DNA from 4 places in the Pseudoalteromonas sp. SG44-5 genome. Region 3 is predicted to be linked to each of the others. Evidence: predicted binding sites of a transcription regulator. Region 3 holds the regulator's gene; each other region holds the start of a gene.
What was found. The regulator sigma-54, encoded in region 3, starts transcription at its own class of promoters, with help from an activator protein. The targets are predictions, from matches to a motif close to GTTGGCACGNNNNTNGNNT.
Positions count from the first base shown of each region.

Region 1 (3,771 bases), on a different contig from region 3:
GCACACAACAATTAGCTATCTATCTTATTTTAGATAGCTAATACTTCATAGCAATAGGTACTTATAACACTGGTAAATAATGAAAATAATCATACTCGGAGCTGGCCAAGTAGGCGGCACACTAGCTGAAAATTTAGTTGGTGAACAAAACGAAATAACGGTCGTTGATATTGACGGCAACCGCTTACGCGAGCTTCAAGATAAGTATGACCTACAAGGCGTTGCTGGTCACGGCGCTCACCCAGATGTACTTCGCAGAGCCGGTGCGGAAGACGCCGATATGATTATCGCGGTAACCAGTTCAGATGAAGTAAACATGGTTGCCTGCCAAGTTGCGTATAGTATTTTTAATACCCCGACTAAAATAGCCCGAATTCGTTCTGAGCAATATTTAAAGTATCGAGAAAAGCTGTTTCATAACGATGACTTGCCGGTCGATCACTATATTGCTCCTGAGGCATTAGTAACTAAGTACATTCGCCGCTTAATAGACTACCCAGGCGCATTGCAAGTGCTGCAGTTTGCCGATGGCATGCTCTCTTTGGTTGCTGTAAAAGCTTACTATGGCGGTTTATTAGTAGGTTATGCGCTATCTACGCTTAAACAGCATATTCCCAATGTGGAAACTCGTGTAGCCGCTATTTATCGCCAAGGAAAAGCGATAAAACCTCTAGGCACAACAATTATTGAAGCCGATGATGAAGTGTTTTTTATAGCAGCCACTAAACACATCCGCGCCGTTATGAACGAACTCCAAAGGTTAGAGCGTTCATATAAAAACATTATGATTGCTGGTGGCGGTAATATAGGCGCAGGCCTAGCGCGCTCACTGGAAAAAAATCACAGTGTAAAATTAATTGAGCGCAGCAAAGAGCGCGCCGAGCAACTCTCTGAAATGCTCGACAACACGATTGTTTTTTGCGGAGATGCGTCAGACCAAGAGCTATTGTCAGAAGAGCATATAGATCAGGTTGATGTGTTTATTGCTGTAACCAACGATGATGAAGTAAATATAATGTCGGCCATGCTAGCAAAACGTATGGGCGCACAAAAAACCATGGTACTTATTCAACGCAGTGCATACGTTGACTTAGTACAAGGCGGCGATATTGATATTGCAATTTCACCACAAGAAGCCACTATTTCGGCATTACTTACTCATGTTCGCCGCGGCGATATTGTTAACGTATATTCACTACGCAAAGGTGCAGCTGAAGCTATTGAAGCTGTTGCCCATGGTGATGAAAATACATCTAAAGTAGTTGGCCGAACTGTAAGGGATATAAAACTCCCAGCAGGTACTACTATTGGTGCTGTAGTACGTAACGACGACGTGCTTATTGCCCACGACGATACCATTATTATGTCGGGCGACCATGTCATCATGTTCTTAATTGATAAAAAGCACATTAATATTGTAGAAAAACTATTTCAGGTGAGCGCCATATTTTTATAGCAGTACATTGTGGGTATTTTAAACACAAAAAAGCAGCTTAGTTAAGCTGCTTTTTTAATATAGGGTACTAAAGCTTTATTGTACTTTGGCAAACTCTTCTTTAGAAAGTTCGCCATTACCGTCAGTATCTAGCTGATCAAATATTTTTACTAACTGTGTATTTGCCGCAGCTTCTTGCTGAGAAATAACACCATCGCCGTTGGTATCAAAAGAGGCAAAATCCACTGCTGCATAGGCTGCTGCTGAAGACGCTAAAACTAAAATCGCAAGTGATGTATTTAATACTTTCATAATAATCTCCTAAAAATGAGAGGTCCTTCTCAGAAATCCCTGGCTGTGAAAAATAACCGAAAAAGTAATTAGTAGTTAGCAAACTCTGCTTTAGAAAGCTCACCGTTACCATCTGTATCTAACTCTGCAAATTGTGCGATTAAATCGGAATCTACCGACGCTTCACTTTGGCTAATTGCGCCATTACCATCTACATCAAGGGTATCAAAATCACTTGCTGCAAAAGCGGCTGATGACGATGCTAGAGCGATAAGTGCGAGTGCTTTATTTAACTGTTTCATAATTTAATCCTTTACTATGTTATTCAATGCTTTATCAAAAAATTAGATATACTAAGGTTTATACTTTCCTTGTTATTCTTTTTCATAAGCTCCCTTGCTTACTTAGGTTGTCTTTGGCAACACAGAATTTTATCAACCTTGCATTTTGCTTATGCTTTAGAAAATTCTTCTTTTGATAACTCACCGTTTTGGTCAGTATCAAGCTCTGAGAAAATACTCATTAACTCTGCATCAACAGCAGCTTCGCTTTGACTAATTGCGCCATTACCATCTACATCAAGGGTATCAAAATCACTTGCTGCAAAAGCGGCTGATGACGATGCTAGAGCGATAAGTGCTAACGTTTTATTTAATGTTTTCATAATCAATCTTCCTTCAAAGTTTATGTTAACTGCGATTAAGTGCTTCACTTTAAATCACGTTTAATGCAATACAGCTTAACTATTACAACTTCGATGCCAACATTTAAAACATCAATAACTTCAATTAGTTAAAGGTAACATGCACTTAAAGGTGATAATTAACTGTCTATTTTTGTTGCCTTTTTGCAACACACTTTAAGCCCAAACAATAAGTTCGAACAAATTCAATGCCTTACAAAAAGCAAAAAACGCCACAGATTATAAATACACACTGTAAGGAGACTGTTTAGCTGGGGTATTCAACTCGGTTACAGCTGAATAATTTTTGAAATGAAAATAACCAATAGCTTTTATTTTTATAAATAATTGTTTTTTATCGATTATTTTATTTTTATCAATGCAGGTATGCGTTATTTAAAATTAAATTTAATAAATCGCTATTTTGTTGCAAAATAGCGAAATGTACAGTTACTCGGTTTCTGATTGGAGTATTGAAGGGTCAATAAAGTGATCCCCCATAAAGCTTTTCATTTCTTCTTCGCTGGCTAATAGCTTTATTCCACAGTAAGCACCTTGAACGTGTTCTTTCACGCTACAAATTTCTCCCTGAAAGTCTTTAACTTGCTTATTACTGCTATCGAGGATGATTGAGCATTGCATCCCTTTAATGTTTTCGGCCTGGGCTTTGTCTTTAAGATCAAACTTTACGCCCGTTAGCGAAATATCTTTAATTACCCCGTCGAGTATCCTGTCATCACTAAGTTTTAGCTTGGCCGATAATAAGGTAGGTATACGAGTTTGCGAGCGTAAATCGAATAACTGCACTTGCTTTGGGTAATTAATAAAAAGTAAGCGTGCGGGATGAGATGCAACTGACATTATTTGCTGACGAAAAGCGATAACCTGCCCACCACTTCCCTCTATTAGTGCTCTTACTACCACCATTACCCCATCGTGCAGGTAGTCGCTTGCTGTAGGCAGGCGCTTTGAGCTCGGATAGTTTAAAATAATAAATCGATTTTCGAGCAAACCTATAAACTCTGTTTTTACACGCTTGCTGGCTGTTGGTGTTAAAATTTCAAGATCAACCATGGCACCAGACATTATTTGGTGTAACTTTTCTAGGTTAGTTGTTGGCATATCCTTTTCCCTAATACTCTTTATAAACTAACAATTAAATTATCCGCGCCAAAATGTAGGCGTAAACAGCACTAATAAAGTAAATATTTCTAAACGGCCAAATACCATAGCAATGGTAAGCAACCATTTAGCACCATCACTAATAGACCCATAGTGCGATGCAACATCTCCTAAGCCCGGGCCAAGGTTATTTAAACACGCTGCAGTAGCAGAAAATGCTGTAATGTTATCCATACCGGTT
Region 1 covers NZ_JACJES010000021.1:11,037-14,807, forward strand. Annotated here, with positions in the region: gene trkA (Trk system potassium transporter TrkA) at 80-1,456, shown strand; gene H5079_RS15370 (EF-hand domain-containing protein) at 1,532-1,747, opposite strand; gene H5079_RS15375 (calmodulin) at 1,816-2,028, opposite strand; gene H5079_RS15380 (EF-hand domain-containing protein) at 2,178-2,390, opposite strand; gene H5079_RS15385 (flagellar brake protein) at 2,859-3,530, opposite strand; gene H5079_RS15390 (TrkH family potassium uptake protein) at 3,570-3,771, opposite strand, start outside.
Region 1: the regulator sigma-54 is predicted to act here: its motif matches at 2,473-2,491, upstream of H5079_RS15380 (EF-hand domain-containing protein).

Region 2 (3,771 bases), on a different contig from region 3:
TTTGTAAACTGGCTTTCATTGGCGCTATATTCAAAGGACGTTTTAATGCAGCGCGGTATTCATTAGTACTCAAAAGTTTGTCTTCAACCATTAAGCGCAGCACTAAGTCACGACGTTCCATTGTGCGCTCTTCGTAACGACGTGGGTTGTAATAAGACGGCCCTTTTACCATAGCCACCAGCAGCGCTATTTGATCGTACTCTAGCTCATCTACTGGTTTAGAAAAGTAAAATTCAGCAGCCAAGCCCATACCATGTACACCTTGGTTATAAGACTGCCCTAAATATACTTCATTTAAATACGCTTCAAGTATTTGATCTTTTGAATAACGGTAATCTAAAATAAGCGCAATAAACGCTTCGTTTATTTTTCGTGTAAGTGAGCGCTCTCGGGTTAAGTAAATATTTTTAGCCAGTTGTTGCGTTAGCGTACTGCCGCCCTGAACTGTTCGCCCAGCACGAATATTACTATACAACGCACGTAAAATAGAAAATACCGATACGCCGTGGTGCTGATAAAAATTACGATCTTCAACCACTAAAAGCGTGTCTTTTAGCATTGCCGGAAATTTATCCAGCGGTACAAATTCACGGTCTTGTTTAGAGTCGTTACCTATACGCGCTATTTGCACCGGCTCCAGCCTAGCGTTGTTTAAACGCCGACCAAACTTGTCTTTAATACTAGCCACTTTTTGCCCTGCAAAACGCAGTTCAATTATATGCGCCTGTTCTAGCGCGTCATAAAATTCAAAATCGCGACGATATATTTTAATGCTGTTGGCAGTTTTAACATATTGCCCTGTACGACTTAACCTATTAACGGCTGAGTAGTTTAGCCGCTCTAACTCCCAAATAACCTCTTGGCTTGATAAGAACTGCCCGGGGTAAAACGCCATCGAGCGTGCATAAACTTGCGCAGGAAGCTGCCATTTATTACCTTCAAATTGACGAGTTATTTTTGCATCGAGGTAAATAAAATAAAGCGCCATAGCAATAAATGTCGCTAAACTAAGTTTCCAAAAAATAGACCATAGTTTATTGAGTAAAGATCGCTGAGCAACTGATGATTTGTTTTTTGTACTTTTTTTAGCGCCGTTACGCGGTGTACTTTTAGAGGGTTTAGCGCTGCGCTTTGTGGGGGTTTTACCTGTCGGTGTTTTTTTGTTATCAGCCATTTAAATGTAATTTATTCCAAGGTTTATTTTACGGACGTGAGCTTAGCATAGTCACCTACTAGTTCACCATTATAAGGTAAATTAACAACCCATCTTAGCAGCACTAAAGTTAACCTCCCCTGAAATAAAAAAGCGCTACCTAAGTAGCGCTTTGGACAACACACAATAACTTAAATTTAATTACTACGAACCGATACAAATTCTGGGTAGGCGTCAATGCCACAATCGTGTTGATCCATACCGTTTAGCTCTTCTTCTTCGGTAACCCTAATGCCCATAGTATGCTTTAAGATTGCCCACACCAGCAGCGAAGAAATAAACACAAAACCAATAATACACAACAAGCCTATTAACTGAGTTACCAAGTTTGCCTCGGCGTTTGTCACAGGTACTAGCATAATACCAAGTACTCCACATACGCCATGCACAGAAATAGCGCCAACTGGGTCGTCTATTTTTGCCTTATCAAGTATAACAATACTAAATACCACTAATGAGCCGCCTAATAACCCTAATAAACACGCCATCAATGGTGAAGGTGAAAGCGGATCGGCGGTAATCACAACCAGCCCAGCTAACGCGCCATTTAATACCATAGTTAAATCGGCTTTACCCCATAATGCTTTACAAACAAATAGTGCTGAAACAGCCCCCATTGCAGCAGCAGCATTGGTGTTTAATAAAATCTTTCCTACAGCAGTCGCGTTTTCTGCATCTGATATAAGTAGCTGCGAGCCGCCGTTAAAACCAAACCAGCCCATCCATAAAATAAACGTACCTAACGTTGCCAAAGGCAAGTTTGACCCCGGAATTGGGTATATTTCGCCATTTTTACCATATTTTCCTTTACGTGCACCCAGTAATAATACGCCAGCTAATGCCGCTGATGCGCCGGTTGCATGCACTATTGCTGAGCCCGCGAAGTCAACAAAACCCATTGCCGATAAAAATCCAGAGCCCCAAGTCCAGTAACCCTCAATAGGATATATAAGCCCAGTTAACACCAAGGTAAACACCAAAAATGCCCACAACTTCATGCGCTCAGCCACCGCACCCGAGACAATAGACATAGCCGTGGCAACAAAAACAACTTGAAAGAAAAAATCAGATTCTAGAGAGTGATCAGCATCAGCGGCTTGTGTACCAATTAAGCCACCAAATGAAGGAATGATGCCTCCCTCGGTATTCCCTACATACATAATATTGTAACCAACGAGTAAAAACATGGTGCATGCAATTGAATACAAGGCGATATTTTTAGTTAATATTTCTGTGGTGTTTTTTGAGCGTACTAAACCCGCTTCTAGCATGGCAAACCCTGCGGCCATCCACATTACTAATATGCCACAAATTAAAAAATAAAAGGTGTCGAGCGAAAACTTTAGTTCTATCAGTGTACTTTCCATAAATCCCCCTTAAAGTGCATCTTCATCAAGTTCGCCCGTACGAATACGAACAATTTGATCTAGGTCGTACACAAAAATCTTACCGTCACCTATTTTTCCGGTGCCTGCAACTTGCGTAATTGAGTCAACTACGCGTTGGCAGTTTTCAGTACGAGTGGCAATTTCGAGTTTAATTTTAGGAATAAAATCAACTTGGTATTCAGCCCCACGATACAATTCGGTATGACCACGTTGTCGACCAAAGCCTTTTACATCAACAACTGTCATCCCTTCTATGCCTAAATCAGCGAGTGCTGTACGCACTTCATCTAATTTAAATGGCTTGATGATTGCACTAATCATTTTCATTTTAGTCCCCTTAGGACACGTTATTGTTTTTCTTAGTTAATACAATCCAAGCTTTATGCCATTTTTATATGGCAATAAAAAACAATAACTTATAAAAATATTTTATATTTAAAACAAAAAAACGCACCAATTAGGTGCGTTTTTTTATATATAATACTTGATTGGTGCGTGTGTATTTAACTCAACGTATAGCTGTAACCTCTGCTAGCTGCAAAGTACTATTTAAAACCACACAATTGCGCCCTTGATCCTTAGCTTGATACAAAGCTCTATCGGCAACACGCATAGCAGCGGTTAAATTGGTATTTTGAAATTCGGCTAGGCCTATACTTGCTGTTATTGATAAGGTTTTATCACTGATAGTAAAGTCGTAACTTGCGAACTTTTGTATAAATAAATTTAAACACTTCTCGGCTTGTTCAACTTCTACTTGCGTTAATATAATTGCAAACTCTTCACCGCCAATACGTGCCACTGTACTGTTAGAAAATGAAGTACGGATTAAATTACTCACTTGTTTAAGTGCCTGATCGCCGCCGTCATGCCCAAATTCATCGTTTATTGCTTTAAAAAAATCTATATCGAGTAACACTAAGCTATTTTTCTGATTTTTATTTTTGAGTAGTTTTTCAGCATACTGATAAAAGTAACGACGATTATAAAGCCCGGTAAGATGATCTCGAAAAGCACTTTCTTTAATGTCTGCAATTAACGATAACTGCTCCATGGTTTGCAATACACGACAATGAAACTCTTCATTCATAAAAGGTTTAGTTAAAAAATCATTAGCACCATATTTAATAAATCGCGCCGATAAACCATGCTTACTCGCGCCTGATAACC
Region 2 covers NZ_JACJES010000038.1:7,112-10,882, forward strand. Annotated here, with positions in the region: gene mrcB (penicillin-binding protein 1B) at 1-1,174, opposite strand, end outside; gene H5079_RS17710 (ammonium transporter) at 1,351-2,580, opposite strand; gene H5079_RS17715 (P-II family nitrogen regulator) at 2,590-2,928, opposite strand; gene H5079_RS17720 (diguanylate cyclase) at 3,110-3,771, opposite strand, start outside.
Region 2: the regulator sigma-54 is predicted to act here: its motif matches at 2,973-2,991, upstream of H5079_RS17715 (P-II family nitrogen regulator).

Region 3 (3,771 bases):
GAGACATAGCAAAGCTTTCACCAATTGTTTGCGCTAAATAAACTGAGCGGTGCTGACCACCAGTACAACCAATAGCAATGGTTAAATAACTGCGATTATTACGCTCTAGGTGTGGTAACCACGTTTGTACAAAGGTTTGAATTTGCCAAGTGAATTTTTGCACAATACTATGACTAGCTAAATAATCTTTTACTGGTTGATCTAATCCAGTTAAAGGCTTGAGCTCCGGTTCCCAGTGTGGGTTTGGTAAAAAACGCGCATCAAAAACATAATCAGCACCTTTGGGAATACCATGCTTAAAGCCAAACGACTCAAAGGTAATGATAAGCTGTTTGTCTTTTTTACCGAGTATGGTTTCACGCATAGATTCAGCAAGTTGATGCACACTTAAATCGGTTGTATCAATGACATGATCAGCCCGCGTTACGAGTACATCGAGTAATTCTTTTTCTTTTTTTATTGCTAAATCTAGCGGTAGCGAATCAATCGAAAGCGGGTGCAAACGACGTGTTTCTGAATAACGGCGGATTAACGTTTGATCGTCGCTATCTAAATAAAATAACGTTGGTTTAGCAAAGTCGGGCAAGTACTCAAGGATATCGTTAAACTGCTGCTGGTCTTTAGGCAGGTTACGCACGTCTATACTAACGGCTATTTTATCGTAGTTATCAGAGACACTGCGCACTAATGAAGGCAGCAAATTTACCGGAATATTATCTACACAATAGTAACCTAAATCTTCTACAACACGTAAAGCAACTGACTTACCAGAACCTGAACGGCCACTTATAATAATTAATTCCATTTACCACCCCTTTATTAGTAACTAGGATTGATCCAAAATAACTTGGTATAACGCTTCATCAGACTTTGCCGCACGCAATTGCTTACAAAACTCTTTATCGTTTAGTTTATCAGCTATTGTGGCTAGTGTTTTCAAGTGCTGCTGGTTATCGCCATCGGGCACTATAAGCGCAACAAAAATATCAACTGGACGATTATCAATTGCATCAAAATTAATAGCGGTTTCGCTTATTAAAATTAAGGCAAGAGGCTCTTGTGCCCCGCTCATACGGCCATGTGGAATTGCTATTCCTCGGCCAATACCGGTACTACCTAGCTTTTCTCTTGCCAATAAAGCAGTGAGAATATCTTGCTGAGGTAAATACGGCATTTTTTTATGCGCGAGTTCACTGATGAATTCTAAAATTCTTTTTTTACTATTAAAAAGGACCACAGCTTTGCTGCAGTCCTGGCATATAAGTGAGCTTAATTTCATAGTGTTAGTGTCGAGCAAACTTCTCTTTGTGTTTAATTACTTGACGATCGAGTTTGTCAATCAACGAGTCAATGGCAGCGTACATATCTTGGTGTTCGGTCGATGCAAATAGCTCAGCGCCACTTACAAAAATTGTTGCTTCAGCTTTTTGACTTAATTTTTCTACATCGAGAATAACATGCACATTAGTTATGTGATCTGAGTGTCTTTGCAGCTTTGCAAATTTATTATTTACATAGTCTCTTAATGAGTCTGTAATGTCTACATGACGACCAGTTAAGTTTAGTTGCATCAGCATTTTCCTCTTTGTTGTACGTCTTAAATCAAGCTTTTACGTTGATTCGACGGGGGAATAGCCAGAGATTCGCGATATTTTGCAATTGTCCGTCTAGCTACTTTAATTCCTTGCTCAGCCAATATATCTGCAATCTTGCTATCACTCAATGGTTTGGCTAAGTTTTCTGCAGCTATCAACTTTTTAATCAGGGCACGTATGGCAGTTGATGAACATTCGCCACCATTTTCGGTGCTTACATGGCTTGAAAAAAAGTACTTAAGCTCAAAAATGCCACGTGGAGTGTGCATATATTTTTGCGTAGTGACCCGTGAAATAGTCGACTCGTGCATTTCAACTATTTCGGCAACATCGTTTAATACCATAGGTTTCATGGCTTCTGGGCCATGTTCAAAAAACGCTTGTTGCTGCTTAACAATACAATTAGTTACTTTCAGGAGTGTTTCGTTTCTACTTTCTAGGCTTTTAATAAACCATTTAGCTTCTTGTAAGTGCGAGCGAATAAATTGGCTGTCACCGCTGGATTTTACTGTACGAGACATAGCCGCATATTGGCTGTTAACACGTATTTTTGGCATGCTATCAGGGTTTAGCTCTACCACCCAGCGGCCTTTTATTTTTTTAACAGACACGTCAGGTATAACGTATTCAGACTCTTCTCTGACAATAGTATCCGCAGGCTTAGGATTAAGCGTATGAATAAGTGTCATTATTTCTTTAAGCTCTTCTTCTTTGAGCTTAGTTTTTTTCATTAACGTACGATAGTCGCGAGCAGCGAGTAAATCGATATGATCAGTTAACACCATTTTTGTTTCGTTAATATAAGGGGTGTCTTTATCAAATTGATTTAATTGAATGCATAAGCATTCTTGCAAGCTGCGAGCTGCAATACCAACAGGATCAAATAATTGAATGCGCTTTAGCACTGCTTCTATTTCATCTAGTTCTACTTCGTGTTCGTCGTCAGTTTCTTGGTTAAAGCTTGCTAAAAGGTCTTCGCAACTGAGGGTTAAAATACCAGAGTCATCTACGGCTTCAACGATAGCTATGGCAATAGCTTCGTCGGTAGGGCTAAAAGGGGTGAGCTGTAATTGCCACATTAAGTATTCATGCAGGGTTTCGGTTGATGCACCTTGATAAATAGATTCATCTTCAGGCATTGGCCCTGATGAAGAGGCAGGCGCTGCGCTCATATATTCATCCCATGATACATCCATGGCCATGTCGTCGCTTATGGTGTCTTTATTTAGTGCTTCACCGCTATCTTGCTCATACTCGCTTGGGGTGTCGTCAGCAGAGGCGCTAACAGTAATGTCATCTGCTTTTTGCTCGTTTTTACCTGCTGATTCTTCCGTGTAATCTTGTTCATCAACTTCAAGTAATGGGTTGCTATCAAGTGCTTCTTGTATTTCTTGCTGGAGATCCAAGGTACTAAGCTGCAATAAGCGAATAGCCTGTTGCAGTTGCGGAGTCATTGTAAGTTGCTGGCCCATGCGCAGCTGTAATGATTGCCTCATTTATCTCTAACAATCCTTATAAATTGATATGATTAATCTTAGCAGATGCTTATAGTAATAACATAAATATTACAGTTTGAACTGCTCGCCTAAATAAACATCACGTACTGTTTTATCGTTTAATACAAATTCAGGAGTACCAGATGCAATTAGCTCCCCATGAGAAACAATGTAGGCTTTTTCACAAACATCAAGGGTTTCCCTTACATTGTGGTCGGTAATTAGTACGCCAATACCACGATTTTTAAGGTGTTCTATAATTTTTTTAATATCGAGTACTGAAATAGGATCCACGCCAGCAAAGGGCTCATCAAGCAATATAAATTTAGGATCTGCAGCTAAAGCACGTGCTATTTCTACGCGGCGACGTTCACCACCAGATAGCGCCATACCTAAGCTGTCGCGAATATGTTGCAGGCTAAATTCGTCCAATAAACTATTTAGGGTTTCTTCCCTGGCTTGTTTATTTAGTTGCTTACGCGTTTCTAAAATAGCCATTAAATTTTGATACACAGTGAGCTTTCTAAAAATAGAAGATTCTTGTGGTAAATAACCAATACCTAAACGAGCACGGCTGTGCATAGGAAGTAAGGTAATATCGTTATCATCAATTAATATTTTACCTTTGTCGCTAGGTACTAAGCCTACAATCATGTAAAAGGTAGTGGTTTTACCTGCGC
Region 3 covers NZ_JACJES010000006.1:51,277-55,047, forward strand. Annotated here, with positions in the region: gene rapZ (RNase adapter RapZ) at 1-805, opposite strand, end outside; gene ptsN (PTS IIA-like nitrogen regulatory protein PtsN) at 827-1,279, opposite strand; gene hpf (ribosome hibernation promoting factor) at 1,284-1,571, opposite strand; gene H5079_RS08855 (RNA polymerase factor sigma-54) at 1,598-3,091, opposite strand; gene lptB (LPS export ABC transporter ATP-binding protein) at 3,161-3,771, opposite strand, start outside.

Region 4 (3,771 bases), on a different contig from region 3:
TCAGTGTTTACTTTATCTTGGCCTACACTAGCGCTTAAACGCTGACTCAAGCTACCTAAACGCTTTTCAGCTTCTTTTAGCCAACTGCGCAAGTTATCGGCGCGAGCATAGAATTGACTGTCACGCTCATGGTCATTCGCTATTTGAGTACGATATACCAATAAGTAATCAATGCCTTTTTGGTACTCACCTTCAGCGCTTGGCCACGCCCACGCTTCAGAGCTTATATTAAACTGCGGCTGTGCTTTTTTTAGAGCTTCGTGTTCAGTTGATTGCGATTGCGAACGGCTAAAATCTTTACGCATAGAAAGGGCTAAATCACGCACCATTTCGAGTGCGCCATATTCCCACGCAGGCATATCGTCCATTATTATACTTGGCGGCAAAACATCATTTGATAAATAACCGCCTGGCTTTTCGAGTAACGTACTTGCTACCGTTATTAATGTTGATGTTGTTGTATAACCAATAACAAATTGCTCATTACGTTGCTGCGCTTGCTGCTTTGCTTTTTCTACCACATTAAAACGAGCAGGCTCCGTACTCCAATAAACAGCTATTGCGTAAAAAATAATTAGTAATATAGCTAATGCTGCAACTATTTTCCCTTTATGTTGTGACATTGATCCTCCTAATGATGAGTATGTTGTTTTGATGCTTGTGATTGTTCTGCTTGTGATGCAAGCGATACCACCTGAGCATTGGTAAATACACGGTTGCCATCACTAAAATATAGTGTGAGTTTACGTTGTTGGCCTACTTTTAACGGTTCTTGTGGTTCAAAAATCATTAAATGATAGCCACCAGGCTTAAAATCGATTTGTTGATGGGCGTTAATTGTTAACGATTCAACTTTTTGCATTTTCATCATGCCATCTACGTGCGAGTGCTCATGAATTTCAACGCGACCTAAGCCATCAATAGTTGCTTTAGTCAACGTAGCCACAGTATCACTATGATTTATAATACTTAAATAACCTACACTTGAAGTTGTGGCAGGTAAAAACTCCCTTACTTGTGCATTACTAACCTTAATAATAGCAACATCCGCATCGTGATCATGCCCTGAATGTGCCATCGATGATGATGAAAAAAGACTTAAAACCGACACCAAAACAATTGAAATACACTGTTTAATCACCACTCTAATCCTTGTTAAAACATAATGCTAAGTATCAAATTTAACATAGTTCAGTTGCAATAGTCAGTTAATTTGGAGTTAAGATGCTACTTTTTTGTTATCAGCTACTAACCAGCAAAGTACCGCAATAAATAGTAACGGCCAAGCAATCATCAGCGATCCAAATAAAAATGCCAATACAGTTCCGACTAATGCAACTGCTGCTGCGCCAACTAATCCTATCGTTATTAGTACTGCAACAGCTACAAAAATAATAATAGCCGCTAAAACTCCTATTAGCTCAAGCCCAGTCCAACTTGTATCTGCAATCCAAAGCGGTAATTGCCAAGTATCAAAGTGCACCGCAGAGACAACATCAGTAAAAAATAGTAAATAAACAATTATACATACGGCTAACGCTTTCATTTAGCTCTCCTTAATTCAATCTAAATGTAAATTAGCTTAAATTATTTTTTCTTCTAGGCAGCAATGCGCAATAAAATAACCTAGTGCAATTGCAAACGGAAAACTCAAAAATAATAAAATAGTGACAAGTCGTGTTGACCACACAGGTAAATCTAATCGCTGCGCTAAACCACTGCACACACCAGATATTTTTTTATCAAGTGGATCTTTGTACCAACCACGTTTGCTGTTAAAACTATTCATAATTATCTCCTTAAGCACTCTGTTTTAAGTTAGTTTTTAAATCAGCTTTTAAGCGAGCTAATTCTGCATCTACTTGTTCGTTTTTCACCAAAGCGTCTATTTGTGCAGCTATAGTATTTTCTGAATCAGTAAGCTCGTACGCTTCTACCTGTGCTTCAATACCTTCTACGCGCTGCTCTACTTTCTCAAATCGAGAGAGTGCATGTGCAACTTTTTCACTTTGTAATTGGCTATTTATTTGCCCCCTTGCAGCCACTATATTGTGCCGCTGTACTAACTGTGTTTGCTTGGCTTTAGCCTCGGCTATTCTTTGTTGCAAACGCTGACAATCCGCTGTCATTTTAGTTATTGATTGCTGCAGCGTTTCTAGTTGCAGCTGCTTTGCTACAACTGTGTTACTAATGGTTTGTTTTTCAAGCAAAGCTGATTTTGCCAAATCATCTCGACCTCTCTCTATTGCTAGCTCAGCTTTATCCTGCCAATATACTAAATTGTTATTTTTATTTTCAATTTGACGTTTAAGTGTTTTTTCTTCGCACAACAAAGCCGCTGTCGTAATGCGACACTCAGTAAGTGCATCTTGCATCTCGCTGAGCATTAAATTAAGTAATTTTTCTGGATCTTCTGCCTTGTCTAATATCGACACTATATTTGCTTGAACAATATCGTTTACGCGATTAAATATTCCCATGAGATTCTCCTGTTAACTTTTTAAGTGATTACACAAATTAGATTCCAAGAGTTATGCCAAGTAATAATATAAACAGTAAAACACATTAAATTCAGAAACTTAAACTTATAATTTATAAATTAAAGTTACTTTTAACTGAATATGATTAAGTGTAATTAGCCAATAAACTAAACTTTTGACTATTTTTTAGGATCAAAAAAGCCATCCGAAGATGGCTGTATTTATTCATTTATTAAATTATTCACTTAGCTGATTATTCAGGTACAAAACTCAAAGCTTTATCCATTACCGATAAGTCGGCTTGTTTTCCATGGCCATTTTCAGACAGATGACGCCTAAATCCACGGGCACCAGGCTGCCCCTGAAAAATCCCCAGCATATGACGAGCAACATGCCAAAAGTTAGCCCCTAAGCGCATTTCGTCTTCAATATAACTATACATAGAGCGCACGACATCATGACGAGATTGCGTGTTAGCGATATCACCATAAATCTTTTCATCCACTTCATTGAGTATAAATGGGTTGCTATACGCTTCTCTACCAATCATCACACCATCAATATGCTGTAAATGCTCTAAACTTTGTTCAATTGTTTTAACACCACCATTAAGACTTAAATCGAGTTGTGGATAATCTTTTTTCAACTGATAAACACGTGGATAATCAAGCGGCGGTACCTCACGGTTTTCTTTAGGGCTTAACCCCTTTAACCAAGCTTTACGAGCATGAATAATAAAATCATCACACCCAACATTATGCGACGCTTCTATAAGTGCACACAAAAACTCATACGAGTCTTGCTCATCAATACCAATGCGCGTTTTAACCGTAACAGGTATATTTACTTCTGCTTTCATTGCCGCCACACAGTCAGCAACTAATTGCGGCTCACCCATTAAACAAGCACCGAAACGACCATTCTGCACGCGATCTGACGGGCAACCTACGTTTAAGTTAATTTCGTCATAACCACGCTCACCCGCAAGCTTTGCACATTGTGCAAGAGCCTGTGGATCAGAGCCACCCAGCTGCAATGCAACAGGCCCTTCGTGTTGATTAAAGTGTAGGTAGTCGCCTCGGCCAAACAAAATAGCACCCGTGGTGATCATTTCCGTGTACAACACTGTATGCTTAGTCATTTTACGATGAAAAGTACGACAATGACGATCAGTCCAATCCAACATGGGTGCTACAGAAAAGCGTCTATCGAGTGGTTTCATTGGTACACCGTGCTATATAAGTTTAAGTACATTTCGTTCAATTTAAATATCTCTTTTTTGCTTATTTAC
Region 4 covers NZ_JACJES010000004.1:220,884-224,654, forward strand. Annotated here, with positions in the region: gene H5079_RS07710 (DUF2333 family protein) at 1-623, opposite strand, end outside; gene H5079_RS07715 (copper chaperone PCu(A)C) at 632-1,141, opposite strand; gene H5079_RS07720 (hypothetical protein) at 1,220-1,546, opposite strand; gene H5079_RS07725 (PspC domain-containing protein) at 1,583-1,789, opposite strand; gene H5079_RS07730 (PspA/IM30 family protein) at 1,800-2,480, opposite strand; gene dusA (tRNA dihydrouridine(20/20a) synthase DusA) at 2,734-3,702, opposite strand.
Region 4: the regulator sigma-54 is predicted to act here: its motif matches at 2,523-2,541, upstream of H5079_RS07730 (PspA/IM30 family protein).